3 regions of the Sphingomonas sp. DC1600-2 genome follow, and region 1 is predicted to be linked to each of the others. Evidence: predicted binding sites of a transcription regulator. Region 1 holds the regulator's gene; each other region holds the start of a gene.

Region 1 (5,986 bases):
GACGTGCCCGAGTAATTGCGCGCATGCGCCGAAACGATGCCGGTGAAGCCGGTTTCGGGCGGGGTCAGCATCAACTGGAGGCGGACATCCTTTTCCTCGAACCCGCCGAGCTTGTTCTTGCCGCCGACGGTGCCGTCGTCGCTCGGGCCGGTATAGCTGTTGTCGATCCAGTTATCGCGACGCTGATACAGGCCCGACACGCGGAACGAGAGCACGTCCTTCACGATCGGCCCGCCGACGCCGGCGTCGACCGACACCGTGTTGTAGCTGCCATAGGACGCCGTCGCACGGCCTTCATAATCGTTGGTCGGCTTGTTGGTGTCGAACTTGATGATGCCGGCCGTGGTGTTCCGGCCGAACAGCGTGCCCTGCGGCCCGCGCAGCACTTCGATCTGGTTCACGTCGAACACCGGGTTCGACTTCAGCACGACATGCTCGAGCACGACGTCGTCCTGGATGATCGACACGGGCTGCGACGCGCCGAGGTAGAAATCGATATTGCCGAGGCCGCGAATGTAGAAGCGCGGGAAGATCTTGCCGGTGGTCGTCTCGGCATAGAGGCCGGGGACGCGGTTGGCGAGTTCGAGCAGCGTATCGCCGCCACCCGCCGTGAAGTTGCGCAGATCGGCACCCTGCAGCACGCCGACCGAAACCGGCACCTTCTGCAGGTTCTCGCTGCGACGTTGCGCGGTGACGACGATGTCCCCGAGATTATCGTCGGCGGCGGGCGTCTGCACCGCTGCGGCTGCGGCAGGAGCATCCTGCGCGCTGGCAGCGCTGGCACCGGCAAGCGCGACAAACGCGGTGCCGAACAGGAGTGCGGACTTGGCGACGAGTGATTTGGACACGATGTTCCCCATTTGTGAGTTTAGCGTACTGCGGACATGACAACACGCGCGCAGCCCCCTTTGCGGGTGTCTGCGCGATGCGCTCTGAGCGGGCTTCGACTTGGTAAAGTCTGGTTGCTGAGGCGCGGCTAGGCCGAGATTATGTCGCGATTGTGACAGTTTGGACCGAAGGCCGGGATTGACCCACGACTGTGGTTTCCGTGCAACTACCCTGTGCGTGTGCGACCAATGGGCCCGTTTGCGGCAAGCGCGCGCCTTCGCGTAAGGAAGGACAAGCTGACCGAGGAGGATCATCCGAATCTTGATCGAGAGCACTGCGCAGCCCCGAGGGAACTGGTACCTGGCCGAATGAATCACATACGACCGAACCTGCTGGAACGATTGCCGCTCCTGATGGACCGCCCCATCGCGGCTTACGCCCTCGCTACGGTGTCGGCCGTTCTGGCGGGACTTTTACGTAGCGCGCTGAACCCGTATTTCCCGCCGGGCTTTCCGTTTCTCACCTTCTTTCCGGCGGTCATCATCTCGGCGTTCCTGTGGGGTCGGGGGCCGGGCGTGCTGTCGGCGATTCTGTGCGGGCTTATCGCCTGGTATTTCTTCATCCCGCCGCTGTTCAGCTTTCAGATCGAGGTGACAACCGCGACCGCGTTGCTCTTCTATATCGGCGTCGTCGCGGTTGATATTGCGCTGGTCGATATGATGCAAAAGGCCAACGCCCGCCTGCGCGAAGAACGCGAACGCACGCGTGAACTGGCGGCCCAGCGCCTGGATCTGGTCGAACGCAGCAATGTGCTGTTCCACGAATTGCAGCACCGCGTGTCCAATAATTTGATGATGGTCGCCGCATTGCTCAGCGTGCAGCGTCGCGCGATCGCCGATGAAGCCGCCAAACAAGTCCTCGACAACGCCGTCCACCGCGTCCAGCTGATCGGGCGAATCCAGCGGCAATTGTATGACGTGAGCGGGGGACAGGTCGCCCTTCATGCCGTGGTCACCACATTGGTCGCCGATCTCGCCGAGGCCGGCGGGAAGCCCGGAATCGCGTGTCGCGTCGACGCGCAAACCGATCTCGTGCTCGATCCCAATGCGCTGATCCCGCTGGCGTTGATCCTGGCGGAGGCCGTCGCGAACGCCTTCGAACATGGCTTTGCCGATCGCGAAACCGGGCGGATCGACGTGGTCGTACAGCGCACCGACGACACGCTCGACCTCAGCGTTACCGACGATGGTGCCGGTTTGCCCGATGGGTTCGACATGACCCGCACGACCAGCCTCGGCCTGACCATCGCCAGCACCCTGGCGCGGCAATTGGGGGGACGGTTCGATGTCGCGGCAACGCCGACTGGCGGTACGATCACCCGGCTGACGATCGAGCGGATTGCCCCACCCGCGACGACCCGCTGATACCCGCCAGCCTTACCGGAAAGCATGACGATGGCCTCTCCTCTGATCTCCGTGTCCCATGCGCAAGCGCGCCTGTTCGCGCTTGGTGCCGCAGTACCGAGCGAAACGCTTCCACTGGCCGCGGCCGCCGGACGCTGGCTGGCAAGCGAGGTCTACGCCTTGCGAACCCAGCCCTATGCCGATCTCTCGGCGATGGACGGCTATGCAGTGCGGTTCGACGATTTGCCGGGGCCGCTGCGCGTGATCGGCGAAAGCGCCGCCGGACGCCCCTTTACCGGGACGTGCGGCGCGCACGAAGCGGTGCGCATCTTTACCGGTGCCGCCGTGCCGCCGGGGGCCGATAGCGTGCTCGTTCAGGAAGAAGCCGCGCGCGAGGGCGACAGCCTTACTCTGTCCGGCGATGGCCCGGTGCGCGGCGGCAATATCCGCCGCAGGGGGCTCGATTTCGCCAGCGGTGAGGTGCTCATCGCGAAGGGCGAGCGGCTGACAGCAGCGCGCGTCGCACTGGCGGCGATCGCCGGACACGCCGAATTGACGGTCGCGCGGCGGCTGCGCGTCGCGGTCGTTGCGAGCGGGGACGAACTGGTTGCGCCGGGTGCCAGCGGGCCACCCGATGCGCTGCCCGAATCCAACAGCGTGATGCTGGCGACGTTGCTTGGTGATTTGCCTGTCGACGTCCTTCGGCTCGGCATCCTGCCCGACCGGCTCGATGCCATCGCCGCCGCCTTTGCGGCGGTGGAAGCCGACATTCTCGTCACCACCGGCGGTGCCTCGGTCGGCGACCATGACCTGATCCGTCCCGCACTGGAGGCGGCAGGCGGGAGGATCGATTTCTGGCGGATCGCGCTGCGGCCCGGCAAGCCCATGCTGGCAGGGCGTTTGCGCGGGACTACGGTGCTGGGCCTGCCCGGCAACCCGGTGTCGGCCTTCGTCACCGCGACGGTGTTCCTGCGCCCGCTGATCGCGCATCTGAGCGGCGCGCGCGATGCGATGCCGGTTTTGCGCACGGCGATCCTCGGTTCGGCGTTGCCCGCCAACGGCGTGCGGCAGGATTATCTGCGAGCGGAGACGCGCGACGGGCGGGTGTATGTCGCGCAGCGCCAGGACTCGTCGTTGTTGCGGACGCTCGCCGAGGCCGATTGCCTGATTGCCCGTGCACCGCATACGCCAGCCGCCGAGCCCGGCGACTCGGTGGAAATCCTCGCGCTCCCGTAAAGCGCGCGCTTGACGCGTGATTTTTCGTTCCGTATAGGTTCGTTGTCTGTTCCGACGAAAGGGCCCGAGCGATGCTAACGCGCAAGCAGCATGAGCTGATCTGCTTCATCAACGACCGGCTTGATGAGACCGGGGTGTCGCCGTCGTTCGAGGAAATGAAGGAAGCGCTCGACCTCAAATCCAAATCGGGCGTCCACCGCCTGATCAGCGCGCTCGAGGAACGTCAGTTCATCCGCCGCCTGCCCAATCGAGCGCGCGCGCTCGAAGTGCTGAAAATGCCCGAGCGTGGCACCAACACACCGACCAAAACCACTGCTGCGCCCGCCGCCAATCTCCGCGCGATGCCGGAGCCCGCCAATGACGTGATCGAGATCCCGCTGCACGGCCGCATCGCCGCCGGTGTACCGATTGAGGCGTTCGAGGGTGCCTCGATGCTTGCCGTACCCGCCGCCCTGCTCGGCAGTGGCGAGCATTATGCGCTGGAAGTCGCCGGGGATTCGATGGTCGAGGCCGGCATCCTCGACGGCGATTATGCGCTGATCAAGCGCCAGGAGGTCGCGCGCGACGGCGAGATCGTCGTGGCGCTGATCGAGGAAAGCGAAGCCACCCTCAAATATTTCCGCCGCGAAGGCGCGATGATCCGGTTGGACCCGGCAAACCGGGCGTATGACCCGCAGCGTTATGCGCCCGCACAAGTGCGCGTGCAGGGCAAGCTGGCGGGGATTTTGCGGCGGTACGATTGAGGGGGAGCTCTGACGGGTTTCGCCCGATGGTCACCGCTCAAGATCCTGATCAGCGGCTCGATAGCTCTCCTTCCTTTGGAAGGGCTTGAACAGGCTGAACAGTCTCGTCCCAGGGATGTTATGAACAGCCAACCGGATTAACGCGGGAGGAAATTGTGTCGGAAGCGCCAGAAGTCGATCTGTTGCACGCGAGCATCCAACGCGTCTGGAACGAGCGTGACGACGTCGTCCGGCTCGCTGCAATCGACGAGATCTACCACGCGTATGCAACAATATTCGAGCCGGCCCGCGCAGTCAGCGGCCATAAAGCCATATCCGAGGTGGTGGCAGGTGTTCTTGCCGATATGCCGCCCGGTTTCCGCTTCGAAATCGATGGGCCTGGCCTCGGCCATCACGGCGTCGCAACGGCGCGGTGGAAGGGTGGCCCGCCCGGTGAAATCACGGTGACCGGTGTCGATGTTGCCCGTGAGAAAGACGGGAAGCTGATCGAACACTATTTCTTCTTCAATCCGTCGCAGTGAGACGCCGCAGAAGCAATCTTGTCTAAGGAGAGAAAGGGGGCAGGCACGTTAAAAAGCCATCTGCTTTCCGCCAATTGCGTAGATAGCCATCTTCAAGCATTCTACTATGGGCAAGTCCGGTGGGAAACACGACTTGAAGCGCGAGATTTGGTTTAAAAAGGTTCTATGGAGCTACATGCCCTGTAATCTGACGGGCCTCTTATTAATTTGTGGACTCGTCTTTATCGGGGTTGGCGGGGTTTTTGTGGGGCAGTGGGCGCTGCGAGCCGCCGATGTAGACGGTGCGGACGACTGGCCCTTTTTGCTGATAATCCCGACCGTTATCTCTGGCTGGATCATCGCAGAACGCCATAGTTAAGTTCATAGTGAGCCGCAGTTTGAACGACCGCTTCCCACCAAAATTTGGCCGCGCCGGGCGGGGAGGATGATGTCGGGCCAATTCTATACCGGTCGGTGTTTCAGATATGCTGCCGTCCGACGGGCGCTCCGCCTTCGCGCAACCGAGAAGCCCGTCATCGACGCCCGGCCATCGCTTGATCCCTTCTCCCACTCCCACCAAAGCGTCCGTGCCGTACCCCCGGCAATACCGGCATCGTCACCCACGGATGCCGGTCGCCCGCATGGCGCACCGTGCGAACCGACGCCGTGCCAAGCGCGATCGCCACTCCCCCGCTGCGGGCCAGCGTCGCCCGGTCGAGCCGTAGCCAGCGCGGTGCGCAGCGGCGCGGCAGGCGGCGTTCGCTGATGACGATGTCGGCCTCTGCGCACGCCGCCATCAGATCGGGCGCGGGGACGAGATAGGCGCTGCGCGTCGCGAGGATGCGCCAGTCGCGGCCGCCGGCGCGGCGCGTCATCAGGCACAGGTCGCGGCTGCAGCGCGCTTCGGGCTGTTCGGACATCAGCACCGGTAGGTCCTCAATCCCGCCATTCTCCGCCAGCATGTCGGCGGTGTAATCGCCGGTACGGTCGCGCAGCAGCGCCAGATCGCCGCGTGCTGTGCGGATCGCGACGTGGCGGCCGTCGCCCGTCACCAGCACGTCTGGCGCGGGCGTCAGCAGCGCCCATACCGCGCCGACCGCGAGCGGCAGCAGCCCCAACCGCCGCCAGCGCGTGCGCCATAACGCCAGCCACAGGCCACCCACCACCATCAGGGCGTAAGCAGCACCGGGCATGGCGGGCAGCGGCGCGACCGATCCGGGAATGGCGGCGGTGGTGTGCGCGATCCACAGCAGTAGATCGAGCGAGCGCGCCGTCG
Region 2 (5,986 bases), on a different contig from region 1:
GCCGTCTGTTCCCGCGCACCGCGGAACTCGCTGCCGAGCCGGATTGGAGCGTCGCGCGTACGGTTGCGGAGAGCAGCCCGGATGCGATTGCGGTGACCGATCGAGCCGGACGGTTGGTGTGCGCCAACAATCGCTACGAGACGCTGTTCGGCGGCTTTGCGACCCCGCCGGGGCTGCCGTTTGATGCGACTGGTGTGGAGCTTTTGGGGGCTGCCGGACGCGCCGCCTGGCGTGATGGCTCGGCGGGAGTCGCCCGACTCCTCATCAAAGGCGCGCAGCTTTCCGCCGAAGTGACGCGGGCCGGCGAAGACGGCAACCTTCTGGTCTGGCGTTTCCATGCAACGCAGGGCCTGGATCTCGCCCAGACGATGGAGAATTTGATCTCGGGAGCGACGGGCGATCGACTCGGCAGCGCCGGGATCATGGCGGCGTTGATCAATCCCGACGGGCGGATCCGGGCGGCGAACCGCGTGTTGCGGGCACGCGCGATGGGGCATGAGGAAGGCGCGATCGTCGGTCGCGACTTTGCGCGCTTTCTGATCACCGACTCGCACGGCATGGCGCGGTTCGAACGCGAAGGGCTGGCGCAGAACCCGTTGCGCGTTCTCCAGATCCCGTTTCTCGATGGGGAAGACGCGCCGATGCTGGTCGCGCTGATCGACGAGGAAGAGAATAGCCAGCCTGCCATTGGCGAAAGCGCGGCGGCGCATATCAAGAGCCTGGTGTCGTTGATGCCGTTCGGCGTTGCCTTGATCGGCGGCGACGGGCGCTTCGTGCAGATGAACGACGCCTTTGCGCGGGCGGCGGCGGTCGATCCGCACAGCCCGCCCATCTATCCCGGCGATTTGCTGGTGCGCGAAGACAAGGGTGTGGTCGCCGACGCGATCCGCCGTTTTGCCGGTGGCGCGACGCATTCAACCGACCTTGCGGTGCGGCTGAAGGATCATCCCGACGAGCCGGTCGCCCTGTCGATCGCGGGTGCGCGCGGCCTCGGCAATTCGGCAGTGTTGTTGAGCCTCAAGGACAATAGCGAGGAAACGCGGCTGAAGCGCGAAGTGGCGCAGGCCACCAAGATGCAGGCGGTGGGGCAGCTCGCGGGCGGTGTTGCGCACGATTTCAACAACATCCTCACCGCGATCATCGGGCATTGCGATTTGATGCTGATGCGCCATTCGCCCGGCGACAGTGATTATGACGACATCCAGCAAATCCGCGCCAACTCCAACCGCGCGGCCAGCCTGACGCGGCAATTGCTCGCTTTCTCCCGCCAGCAGACGCTCAGGCCGCAAGTGCTGCAACTGCCCGACGTGATTTCCGAAGTCACCAATTTGCTTAAGCGCTTGTTGGGCGAAAGCGTCACGCTTACCGTCAAACATGGGCGCAACCTGGGGCCGGTGCGTGCAGACCCCGGGCAACTCGAACAGGTCGTCGTCAATCTCGCGGTGAACGCGCGCGATGCGATGATGGCGAAGGATCCGCGCGGCACCGGCACGCTGGCGATCCAGACCTATGCGGTCACCACCGCCGAAGTGCGCAAGCTCGCATCGGATATCCTTCCGGCCGCCGATTATGTCGTGCTTGAAGTGGCCGATACCGGCGGCGGTATCCCGCCCGATGTGCTGCCAAAAATCTTCGAGCCCTTTTTTACGACCAAGGAGGTGGGAAAGGGCACCGGGCTCGGTTTGTCCACCGTTTATGGGATCGTCAAACAATCGGGTGGCTATATCTTTGCCGATAATGTGAAGGCTGGACCGCGCGGGCAGGCGGGGGCGGTATTTACCATCTACTTGCCGGTCCACACCGTCGGTGCCTTGGCGGAAGCGCCACCCGCACGGATTTTGCCGCGCGAGAAGCCGGTCGATCTCTGGGGCACAGGCACGATCCTGCTGGTCGAAGACGAGGACATGGTGCGGGCCGTTGCCGAACGGGCGCTGACACGGCAGGGCTATACCGTGCTGTGCGCCGAACATGGGGAGGCTGCGCTCGAACTGTTGGCATCCGGCCCAAAGCCCGATCTGCTCATATCGGACGTGATGATGCCGTTGATGGATGGACCGACCATGGTGCGGCAAGCGCGCGCGCGCTATCCCGATCTGCCGATCGTGTTCATGTCGGGCTATGCCGAGGAGACGATTCGCAAGTCGATCGATCTCGACAACGTCGCCTTCCTGGCAAAACCGTTTTCGGTACAACAGCTTGCTGAAGCGGTGCGGGCGGTATTGGGTGCGAAATGATTTGGCGCATTCCGGCATGCCCGGCTAAGGGCCTATTATGAGCGGGCCACAGACCATTTTGATCGTCGAGGACGAACCCTTGATTGCGATGATGATCGAGGATTTTCTCGATGTCTTGGGAAAGCGTCATGGCGGCACGGCGGATAGCGTTGTGGCCGCGCTGGCGTTGATTGAAGCGGGTGGCATCGACGCTGCCATCCTGGACGTCAATTTGCGCGGCGGGGAGAAGAGCTTCCCGATCGCGGCGGTGCTTGCGGAGAAGGGCATTCCGTTCGTTTTCGCGACCGGCGGGTCGCATGATAGCGTCGGGGAAGAGTATCGCGATCGTCCGACTCTGGCCAAACCTTTCACGATGGATGGGGTTTCCAAGGCATTGGCGGCATTGGGCTAATCAGGCGGCTGATGGGGGGCTGATCACGATCAACCCAACAAAGCCGGCCTGATGCGGACCCATCGCGGCGCTCTGCCGTTTCTCCTGCCACAATCCCGGCACGGAGACCGATCGTGGCACTTTCCAGCTCAGACATTTCGCCATCCGCTTTGACAAACCCGCAAAAGGTTGGTCCCAAACCGCCGTTCGAACGCCAGAGCCAGCCTTGGCCGGGCCTTGCGCGCGACATGCGGCCCCGGCCCGATCACGGTGAATCGACCTATCGTGGCTCCGGTCGTCTGGCCGGTCGCAAGGCTTTGATTACCGGTGGCGACTCCGGGATGGGACGGGCGGCCGCCATCGCTTACGCGCGCGAAGGAGCCGACGTTGCCATCAACTATCTGCTGGAAGAGGAGGCGGATGCCCGGGACGTGATCGATCTGATCCGCGCTTCGGGCCGAGTCGGAGTCGCCATCCCCGGGGATTTGTGCAGCGAGGATTTCTGCACCACCCTGGTCCAGACCGCAGTCGATACGCTTGGTGGGCTCGACATTCTGGTCAGCAATGCCGCCCGACAACAAACCCACGGCTCGATCCTCGACATTTCCACCGAGGAATTCGACCGGACGATGAAGACCAATATCTACGCGCCGTTCTGGCTCATCAAGGCGGCGCTGCCGCATCTGGCACCGGGATCGTCGATCATCGGGACGACGTCGGAGCAGGCAACCGATCCGTCAGAAGATCTGTATGATTACGCGCAAACCAAGGCAGCAACCACCAATTATGTCCGCAGCCTCGCCAAACAACTGGCGTCGCGGGGAATCCGCGTGAACGGCGTCGCACCGGGGCCGATCTGGACCCCGCTGCAGGTGTCTGGCGGCGCGACGATGGAAAAGCTCGAGCAGTTTGGTGGTCAGACGCCGCTCGGTCGCCCGGGGCAACCGGGCGAGCTTGCCGGGATCTACGTTCTGCTGGCCGAAAGTGGCGGCAGCTACGCCACCGGACAAGTCTATGGCGCAGCGGGCGGCAGCGGAATGCCGTGATCCTGCCGGTTTTTTTAAAGAGGTTGTCGTTCTACTCTTGTTCCATAAGAACAAACACGATACACGGTGCATCACGCATTGAACGCACCCGGCGTTCGGTCTAGCGCAGGAGGCTACCAATGGCGGTATCGTTGAAGGTCATCGACAGCAAAATGGCAGCCTCAGACAAGCAAGCAGACAAAGCCACCGCAGAACGCGCCAAGGCGCTGGAAGCGGCGCTCGCACAAATCGACCGCGCCTTTGGCAAGGGGTCGGCGATGAAGCTGGGCTCGAAACAGACGATGCAGGTCGAGGTGATCTCGACCGGCTCGCTCGGGCTCGACATTGCGCTCGGCGTCGGCGGGTTGCCGCGTGGGCGCGTGATCGAGATTTACGGGCCGGAAAGTTCGGGCAAAACGACGCTGGCGCTGCACGTGATCGCCGAGGCGCAAAAGGGCGGGGGCACGGCGGCGTTCGTCGATGCTGAACATGCGCTCGATCCCGTTTATGCCAAAAAACTGGGCGTAAATATCGACGAGCTGATCGTCTCGCAGCCCGACACGGGCGAGCAGGCGCTCGAAATCGTCGATACGCTGGTGCGCTCCAACGCGATCGACGTGCTGGTGGTCGATTCGGTCGCAGCCTTGGTGCCGCGCGCGGAAATCGAAGGCGAAATGGGCGACAGCCATGTCGGTTTGCAGGCGCGACTGATGTCGCAATCGCTGCGCAAACTGACGGGCTCGATCAGCCGCTCGCGCTGCATGGTAATTTTCATCAACCAGCTGCGCATGAAGATCGGCGTGATGTACGGCAACCCCGAGACGACGACGGGCGGTAATGCGCTGAAATTCTACGCCTCGGTGCGCCTCGACATTCGTCGCACCGGCCAGATCAAGGATCGCGACGAGATCATCGGCAACACCACACGCGTGAAGGTCGTCAAGAACAAGGTCGCGCCGCCGTTCAAGCAAGTCGAATTCGACATCATGTACGGGCAGGGCGTGTCCAAGATTGGCGAGATTCTGGATCTGGGCGTCAAGGCTGGGCTGGTCGAGAAATCGGGCGCGTGGTTCAGCTATGACAGCGTCCGCATCGGGCAGGGGCGTGAGAACGCCAAGACCTTCCTCAAGGAAAATGTCGAAATGTCCGATCGTCTGGAAAAGGCGATTCGCGCACGGACCGACAAGGTCGCCGAGGAAATGATGGCGGGTGCGGAACCCGATGAAGGTGACGACGAGATGTGAGTTTCGCCCCGGTCTGCTGCGGCGGGCCGGAGCAGGGGATGGCGGCAGTGCACGGCTGCGTCCCACCACGATGGCGGTATCGAGCGCTCTCGGTGCCGTCGCAGAGACCGGGAAGGCCCGCCAGCGATGGCGGGCCTTTCATATTGCGGCGGCGGGATGGCCGGAGTGCAGAGTGGCGACCCCCGGCGTCGGGCACCGCAAGGTAGCGTGTGACTTGTGTGCCGCATCGCTGCTAGGATGCGGGCAACAAGCCGACCCGGAGAGCTCTCATGACCTTGATCGTCCACCATCTCGAAAACTCGCGCTCGCAGCGAATTCTGTGGATGCTCGAGGAACTCGGGCTCCCCTATGAGATCAAGCGCTATGAACGGAACAAGCAGACGATGCTGGCTCCGCCCGAACTCAAGCGAATCCACCCGCTTGGCAAATCGCCGGTGCTCGAGGATACCGAGCTGGGGGATGTGATCGTCGAAACGGGCGCTATCGTCGAGTATCTGGTCGAGCGCGGCGATGGTCGGTTGGGGCCGCCCGCGCACCGCGATGGTGTGCTGCGCTATCGCCAGTTCCTGCATTATGCCGAAGGGTCGATGATGCCGCCGCTGCTCGTGCTGCTGGTGGTCAACCGCATTCCGCTGCTCGGCAAGACCGCCGCCAAGCGCATCCAACCGATGATCGACGTCCATCTCGATTATGTCGAAGCCGAGCTGTCGAGCCGTCCATGGTTTGCGGGCGACACGATCACGGGGGCCGACATCATGATGAGCTTCCCGCTGGAAGCCGCGCGCAGCCGCGCGGGCCTCGATGCCTCGCGCCCGGCGACGATCGCGTGGCTCGACAAGATCCACGCGCGCCCGGCCTATCAGGCGGCGCTCGCCAAGGGTGGACCCTATGCCTATGCGTGACGGGCGTCTTTAAAGCGGATCGGACCCCGTTCGCCCTGAGCTTGTCGAAGGGCTCCTATCCCAGCGCGGTGAGCGCGCGGGGAAGAAGGGCTTCGACAGGCTCAGCCCGAACGGCTTTTGGGCGGTCCTGCTTAAGATTAACCGGCGCTATGCGTGATCGGCGCGCGGCAGTTCGTTCAGGCCGATCTCGGGAGGCTCGGGCGCTTCCAGC
Region 3 (5,986 bases), on a different contig from region 1:
ACTTGCGGCCCGACGACCGCGCCCGCGACGAGATAGCCGAGCGTCGCGCCGAGGCCGAAACGGCGGAAGATCAGGACGAAAACGAGCGCAAAGCCACCGAGGATGACGCCATCGAGCAGCAGCGATTCGTTCATGCCGGTGCCTTTGCGGCGGCAGCGGCGGCGGCTTCGGCGGCCGCTTCGAAGGCCAGTCGGATCGACGCGTGCCGCGCGCTGTGCGGCAGTGCAGGCGTGAACAATTCGAAGCCGGGCCAGTCGGGCAACGGCCCCTGCCCCGCGAGCCAGGCGGCCAGCGCATCGCGCGCAGCGGCGATCTCAGCGGCGGATTTGCCGATCACCGCCGCGCCCATCAGCGACGACGAGGCCTGACCCAGCGCACAGGCGCGCACCAGCAGACCGAGGTCGGATACGCGCCCCTCAGCATCGACATTGATATCCACCGTCACGCGGCTGCCGCAGATCGGCGAACGTTTTTCTGAGGTCGCCATTGGACTTGGCAAGCGCTGATGATGCGGAATGGTGGCGGCGAGCCGCAGGATTTCGGTGTTGTAGAGCGGCGCGTTCATGCAGCGGATGTAGGGCATGCCGGGGGATTCGTCACCCCGGCGATGGGATGTTCTGCGCCGCTTTGCGCGGCCAGGGACCGAGAAATCGCTACTCGCCCGCGCGATCGGAGTCGGCGACGTTCGCGCCATGCCCGAACACCGGCTCGCCCTTGCGGCGGCGATCGACGAAATCGGCGATGCTGGCGCTGGTGCTGTTGAGCAAAGGATAGACCTTGGCCGAGGTCAACCATTCGGGGCGATGCGCCGGGCCGCCGCTGACGGTGTCGGTCATCAGCACCACCAGCAGGAAAGCCAGGCTCGCGAGGATCAAGCCCTTGAGCGCGCCAAAGCCGAAGCCGAGCGCGCGATCGACCGGCCCCAGCACCGAATCGCGGGTACGGGCACCGATCGCCCGCGCAACCATGCGCCCGCCATAATACGTGCCGCCCGCCAGAATCGCGAAGGCGAGCACCGCCGCGCCCGTCGTCGTGCCGACCACGCCGGTCAACGCATGAGTCAGCGGGACATGGAACAGCTTGATCGCAAACACGATTCCGACCCAGGCGAACAGCGAAAGCACTTCGGTGACGAAGCCGCGCGTGATGCCGAGCGTGGCGGCACCGCCAACGGCGAGCAGGACCAATATGTCGAGGGCGGTAAGATGCATGGCGCGCGTCTTACAAGCGTGGGACGGTGGAAGTCGAGTGGGGTGCGGGCGTGTTGGGGGTTACGGGGTTTGGGGGAGTGCTTTCCTCAACCCGCTCGTTTCGAGCGTAGTCGAGAAAGAGCCACAAGCGCTGTGCCAGGTTTCTCGACTACGCTCGAAACGAACGGACGGAGAGCTACGGACAGGGAGCTACGGACAGGGCAGGGAGAGGATGCGACCAAGAGTCATTACGCTCCACCAGTGGAAGGCTTGTGGGAGGGCGCAACGCCCCCTCACCGCCCCAGCATATGCTCCACAAAGCTGGCCAGCGTGCCGAATCCGCTCAACTTCAACCCGCTCTTGTCGTCCGTCACCGCCGCGGGCAGCAGCGCGCGTTCGAAGCCGAGCTTGCCCGCCTCCTTCAAGCGCAGCGGACCGTGCGCGACCGGGCGGATTTCTCCGGACAAGGCCAGTTCGCCGAACACCACCGCATCGGCGGGCACCGGGCGTTCCGACAGCGCCGAGATGAGTGCCGCCGCCACCGCCAGATCGGCAGCCGGGTCCTGCACGCGGTAGCCACCCGCAATGTTGAGATAGACTTCGCTCGAGGAGAAACTGAGCCCGCAGCGCGCCTCCAGCACCGCCAGCACCATGGCGAGACGCCCGCTGTCCCAGCCGACCACCGCCCGCCTGGGCGTCGCGCCGCTCGCCAAGCGCACGACCAGCGCCTGAATCTCGACCAATACCGGCCGCGTGCCTTCCAGCGCGGGGAACACCGTCGTGCCGGTCATGCCTTCCTCGCGCTGGGTGAGGAACAAGGCGCTGGGGTTGGAGACTTCGGCCAGCCCTTCCGCCACCATCGCGAACACGCCGATCTCGTCGGTGCCGCCAAAGCGGTTCTTGATCGCGCGCAGGATGCGATATTGGTGGCTGCGCTCGCCTTCGAAGCTCAGCACGGTATCGACCATATGTTCGAGCACGCGCGGGCCGGCGATGCTGCCGTCCTTGGTGACATGGCCGACCAGCACCACCGCAGTGCCGCGTTCCTTGGCGAAGCGGATCAATTCCTGCGCCGAGGCGCGCACCTGGCTGACGGTGCCCGGCGCCCCCTCGATCAAATCGCTATGCATCGTCTGGATCGAATCGATCACCAGCAAGGCAGGCGGCGTCGCCTGGCCGAGCGTGGTGAGAATGTCGCGCGTCGAGGACGCCGCCGCCAGCATCACCGGCGCATGGCCGAGCCCGAGCCGCCGCGCGCGCAAACGCACCTGATCGGCCGCTTCCTCGCCCGAGACATAGGCGACTGGCAGCCCGGCCAGCGCCATCTTCGCGGCCGCTTGCAGGAGCAGCGTCGATTTGCCGATGCCGGGATCGCCGCCGATCAGGGTAGCGGACCCTTCGACGAACCCGCCGCCGAGCGCGCGATCAAGCTCGGCAATGCCGGTGGCGAGCCGATCGGGTAGCGAGATTTCGGCATCAAGGCTGACGAGCTGAAACGCGCGCCCGCCGCCCTGCAGATTATGCTTGGCCTGGAACGGGGTGACGGTGGCGGGGGCTTCCTCGACCAGCGTGTTCCATTCCCCGCAATCGGCGCATTGCCCCTGCCAGCGGTGCGACACCGATCCGCAGGCCTGACAGACGTAGCGCTTTTGGAGTTTTGCCATGAGCGGCGATGTAGCAACACCGGAACGAGAGGGGAACAAATTTCGTTGTGGGTCGTGTCGTCCACCCGCCCGGCGCACGCGTTTTTCACGGAATCGGGACGCCGCCTTGTTAGCGCGCGAGTCGCGGGGCTGACCGTCGAGCACGACCCCGCGCCGGGAACAGGGGAAGCACAATGGATTCGGCAACGGCGATTACGCGCGCGCGCAGCGGGCTTGGCAAGAAGACCGAATATAAGAGCCCCGGCACCATGCCATCCTTCGCCGCCGCGACCATCCCTTCCAATGGCAAGCTCGATTGCAGCGGCTTTGTCTATTGGAGCATCCGCTTCCCGTCGGTTCCGCCGCAATCGCGCATCGTCAACCACCCGTTGTACAAGAAGATCAATGGCGGCTGGTTCGAGACCACCGCGATCCACGCCGATGGTCTATCCTCAACCGGCTATTTTCGCGCCTTGCCGGAGCCGGTTGTCGGCAGCTTCCTGGTCTACCCAGATTATACCGGCACCGATGGCCGGACGCATGATGGCCATATCGGCATCGTCACCGCGCTGGATACGACCCAGCATGGCATCGCGCGGGTGAAGGCGATCATTCACTGCTCGCTCGGCGGATGGCACCAGCACGGGGACGCGGTCCAGGAGACCGCACCCGCGCCGTGGCTCGCCCACAACAACGCAATTGCTGTGTGGTATGAAGGCTTTTCGGACGCGCCGTCGGCCTGACTACCCCCGCGCCGGGATCGCCAGACCGCGCTGCACCGCCGGGCGCGCGAGGCCGCGTTCGAGCCACGCCTTTACGTGCGTGAACTGGTCGAAGCCGACCAGCTCGCCCGCGCCGTAAAAGTCGACCAGGCCGTTCACCCAGCCGAGCATCGAGATATCGGCGATCGTATAGTCATCGCCCAGGAACCAGGTCTTGTCCGCCAATACGCGGTCCATCACGCCCAGAATGCGCTTGGCCTCGGCCACGTAACGATCGCGCGGGCGCTTATCCTCAAAGTCCTTGCCCGCGAACTTCACGAAGAAGCCGACCTGGCCGAACATCGGGCCAACCCCACCCATTTGGAACATCACCCACTGGATCGCCTGCCAGCGCGCAGCGGGATCGCTGGGGAGGAACTTGCCGGTCTTTTCCGCCAGATAGAGCAGGATCGCGCCGGATTCGAACAAAGCGAGCGGCTTGCCGCCGGGCCCATCGGGGTCGAGGATCGCGGGGATCTTGCCATTGGGGTTGAGCGATTCGAAGGCGGGGCTGTGCTGGTCGTCCTTGGCGAAATCGACCAGATGCGGGTCATACGCCAGCCCCGTCTCTTCCAGCATGATCGACACTTTCACACCATTGGGCGTGGGGAGCGAATAGAGTTGCAGCCGGTCAGGATGAGCGGCGGGCCAGCGTTGTGTGATCGGAAAGGCGGAAAGGTCGGTCATCGGCGCAAAAACTCCTTTGACGCGAGAGATAGTCATCCGGCGATAGCTTCGCTATGGCCCGGCACGATGGAAGCGTCCGATCTCCGCGTAGCCCTGTTCAGCGGCAATTATAACTATACCCGTGATGGTGCCAACCAGACCCTCAACCTCTTGGTCGGCTATCTGCTTAGTCGCGGCGTGAAGGTGCGAATCTATGCACCGACAAGCCGCACCCCAGCATTCCCGCCGACCGGCGACCTGGTCAGCGCGCCATCGATCAAGATCCCGCTGCGCGGCGAATACAAGCTCACGCGCGGCATGGGCAATCGCGTGCGGCGCGATCTCGATGCGTTCGCCCCCAACATGATCCACGTTTCGGCACCGGACCGCCTGGGGCACAAGGCGCTCAATTATGCCGAAAAGCATAACATCGCCCGGGTCGCTTCGTACCATACGCGGTTCGAGACCTATATGAGCTATTACGGCCTGGGGTTTCTGGTGCCGCCGATGATCGGCATTCAAAAGCGCTTCTACAGCCGCGTCGATGAAGTGCTCGCACCCAGCCAGGTGATGGGCGAGATTTTGCGCGAATGGGGGGTGCCCACCCCGGTGACGCGCTGGTCGCGCGGGGTGAACCACGATCGCTTCAACCCCGCGCAGCGCGACCTCGCCTGGCGGCGGGGCCTCGGCATCGGCGATGACGAAGTTGCGGTCGGCTTTCTGGGGCGCCTGGTCAAAGAAAAGGGACTGGATGTCTTCGCCGCAGCCCTCCGCACGCTCAAGGCGCGCGGCGTCAAGCACAAGACGCTGGTGATTGGCGAAGGCCCGGCACGCGACTGGTTCGCGCAGGAAGTGCCCGATGCGGTGTTCGCGGGCTATCTGACCGGCGATGATCTGGGCAAGGCGGTCGCGTCGATGGACGTGTTTTTCAATCCCAGCGTGACCGAGACCTTCGGCAATGTGACGCTTGAGGCCATGGCTGCGGGCGTACCCGTCGTGGCCGCGCGCGCCAGTGGCGCCGTCGGCCTGATCGCCGACGGCGTGACCGGGTTGATCGTGCCGCCGACAGACATCGAAGGCTATGCCGACGCCCTGCAGCGCTTCTGCGAAGACCATGGCTTTCGCAGCACCGCCGGAGCCGCCGGTCATGCCGAAGCCGCGACCTATCAGTGGGAACGCATCAACCAGACGGTGCTCGACACCTATTTGAAGGTGCTCGCCCGCCGCGCCGCATGACGCGCGCGTTCAGCGCCACTCATAAGCGAGCGGTGCCTCGCGAAAGGCGAAGCGATCGACATGGCGCGCGACCGCGCCTTGCAACGCTTCGAGCTGTTCGACGGCGCTAGCCTCGATCCGAACCAAAAGAGCATCGGGTTCGGCATCGAAGGTGACGGTGGCATCGCCCGGGAAATTGGCCCCGCGCGCATCCTTTGGGAACACGATCGTGCCGTGCTCCGGGGTGAAGACCACCGCCAGATTGTGCTCCCAATGCTTGCAGGTTTGCTGAAGGTACTTGCTCGCATGCGCGGTCGGCACGCGTGCGGTTGTGCTCAGGGTCATATCACGTCTCCGAAGGGGAGGCTCAGCCCCTGCCGCAGCCGCGGCATTTGCGAGGCGACGGCGGAGGAGCTGAAGCCGGGTCATGCTTACAGCCGCTCGATCTTCTGCGCGGCTTCGTCGATCAGCGCGACGACTTCGTGCAGGGTTTCCTGCGCCACATCTTCGC

The links. Region 1 encodes LexA, which represses DNA repair genes until DNA is damaged. Its sites were predicted from a motif close to GTTCCNCNCTTGTTCT; they were not measured.
Region 2: recA (recombinase RecA) is a predicted target of LexA. The motif match lies at 3,679-3,694, and genes of this name have one in related genera.
Region 3: radA (DNA repair protein RadA) is a predicted target of LexA. The motif match lies at 2,876-2,891, and genes of this name have one in related genera.

Annotation. Positions count from the first base shown of each region.
Region 1 covers NZ_JAFCWO010000006.1:159,879-165,864, reverse strand. Annotated here, with positions in the region: gene ACP7BL_RS13080 (TonB-dependent receptor) at 1-860, opposite strand, end outside; gene ACP7BL_RS13075 (sensor histidine kinase) at 1,242-2,252, shown strand; gene ACP7BL_RS13070 (molybdopterin molybdotransferase MoeA) at 2,283-3,467, shown strand; gene lexA (transcriptional repressor LexA) at 3,539-4,210, shown strand; gene ACP7BL_RS13060 (nuclear transport factor 2 family protein) at 4,393-4,731, shown strand; gene ACP7BL_RS13055 (hypothetical protein) at 4,865-5,089, shown strand; gene ACP7BL_RS13050 (ComEC/Rec2 family competence protein) at 5,244-5,986, opposite strand, start outside.
Region 2 covers NZ_JAFCWO010000002.1:69,157-75,142, reverse strand. Annotated here, with positions in the region: gene ACP7BL_RS03795 (response regulator) at 1-2,234, shown strand, start outside; gene ACP7BL_RS03790 (response regulator) at 2,272-2,625, shown strand; gene ACP7BL_RS03785 (SDR family oxidoreductase) at 2,736-3,650, shown strand; gene recA (recombinase RecA) at 3,770-4,873, shown strand; gene ACP7BL_RS03775 (glutathione S-transferase family protein) at 5,143-5,775, shown strand; gene ACP7BL_RS03770 (dicarboxylate/amino acid:cation symporter) at 5,923-5,986, opposite strand, start outside.
Region 3 covers NZ_JAFCWO010000002.1:275,356-281,341, forward strand. Annotated here, with positions in the region: gene ACP7BL_RS04720 (cation:proton antiporter) at 1-134, opposite strand, end outside; gene ACP7BL_RS04725 (iron-sulfur cluster assembly scaffold protein) at 131-565, opposite strand; gene ACP7BL_RS04730 (CvpA family protein) at 654-1,211, opposite strand; gene radA (DNA repair protein RadA) at 1,484-2,854, opposite strand; gene ACP7BL_RS04740 (hypothetical protein) at 3,028-3,576, shown strand; gene ACP7BL_RS04745 (glutathione binding-like protein) at 3,577-4,281, opposite strand; gene ACP7BL_RS04750 (glycosyltransferase family 4 protein) at 4,348-5,496, shown strand; gene ACP7BL_RS04755 (DUF2218 domain-containing protein) at 5,506-5,820, opposite strand; gene ACP7BL_RS04760 (PadR family transcriptional regulator) at 5,907-5,986, opposite strand, start outside.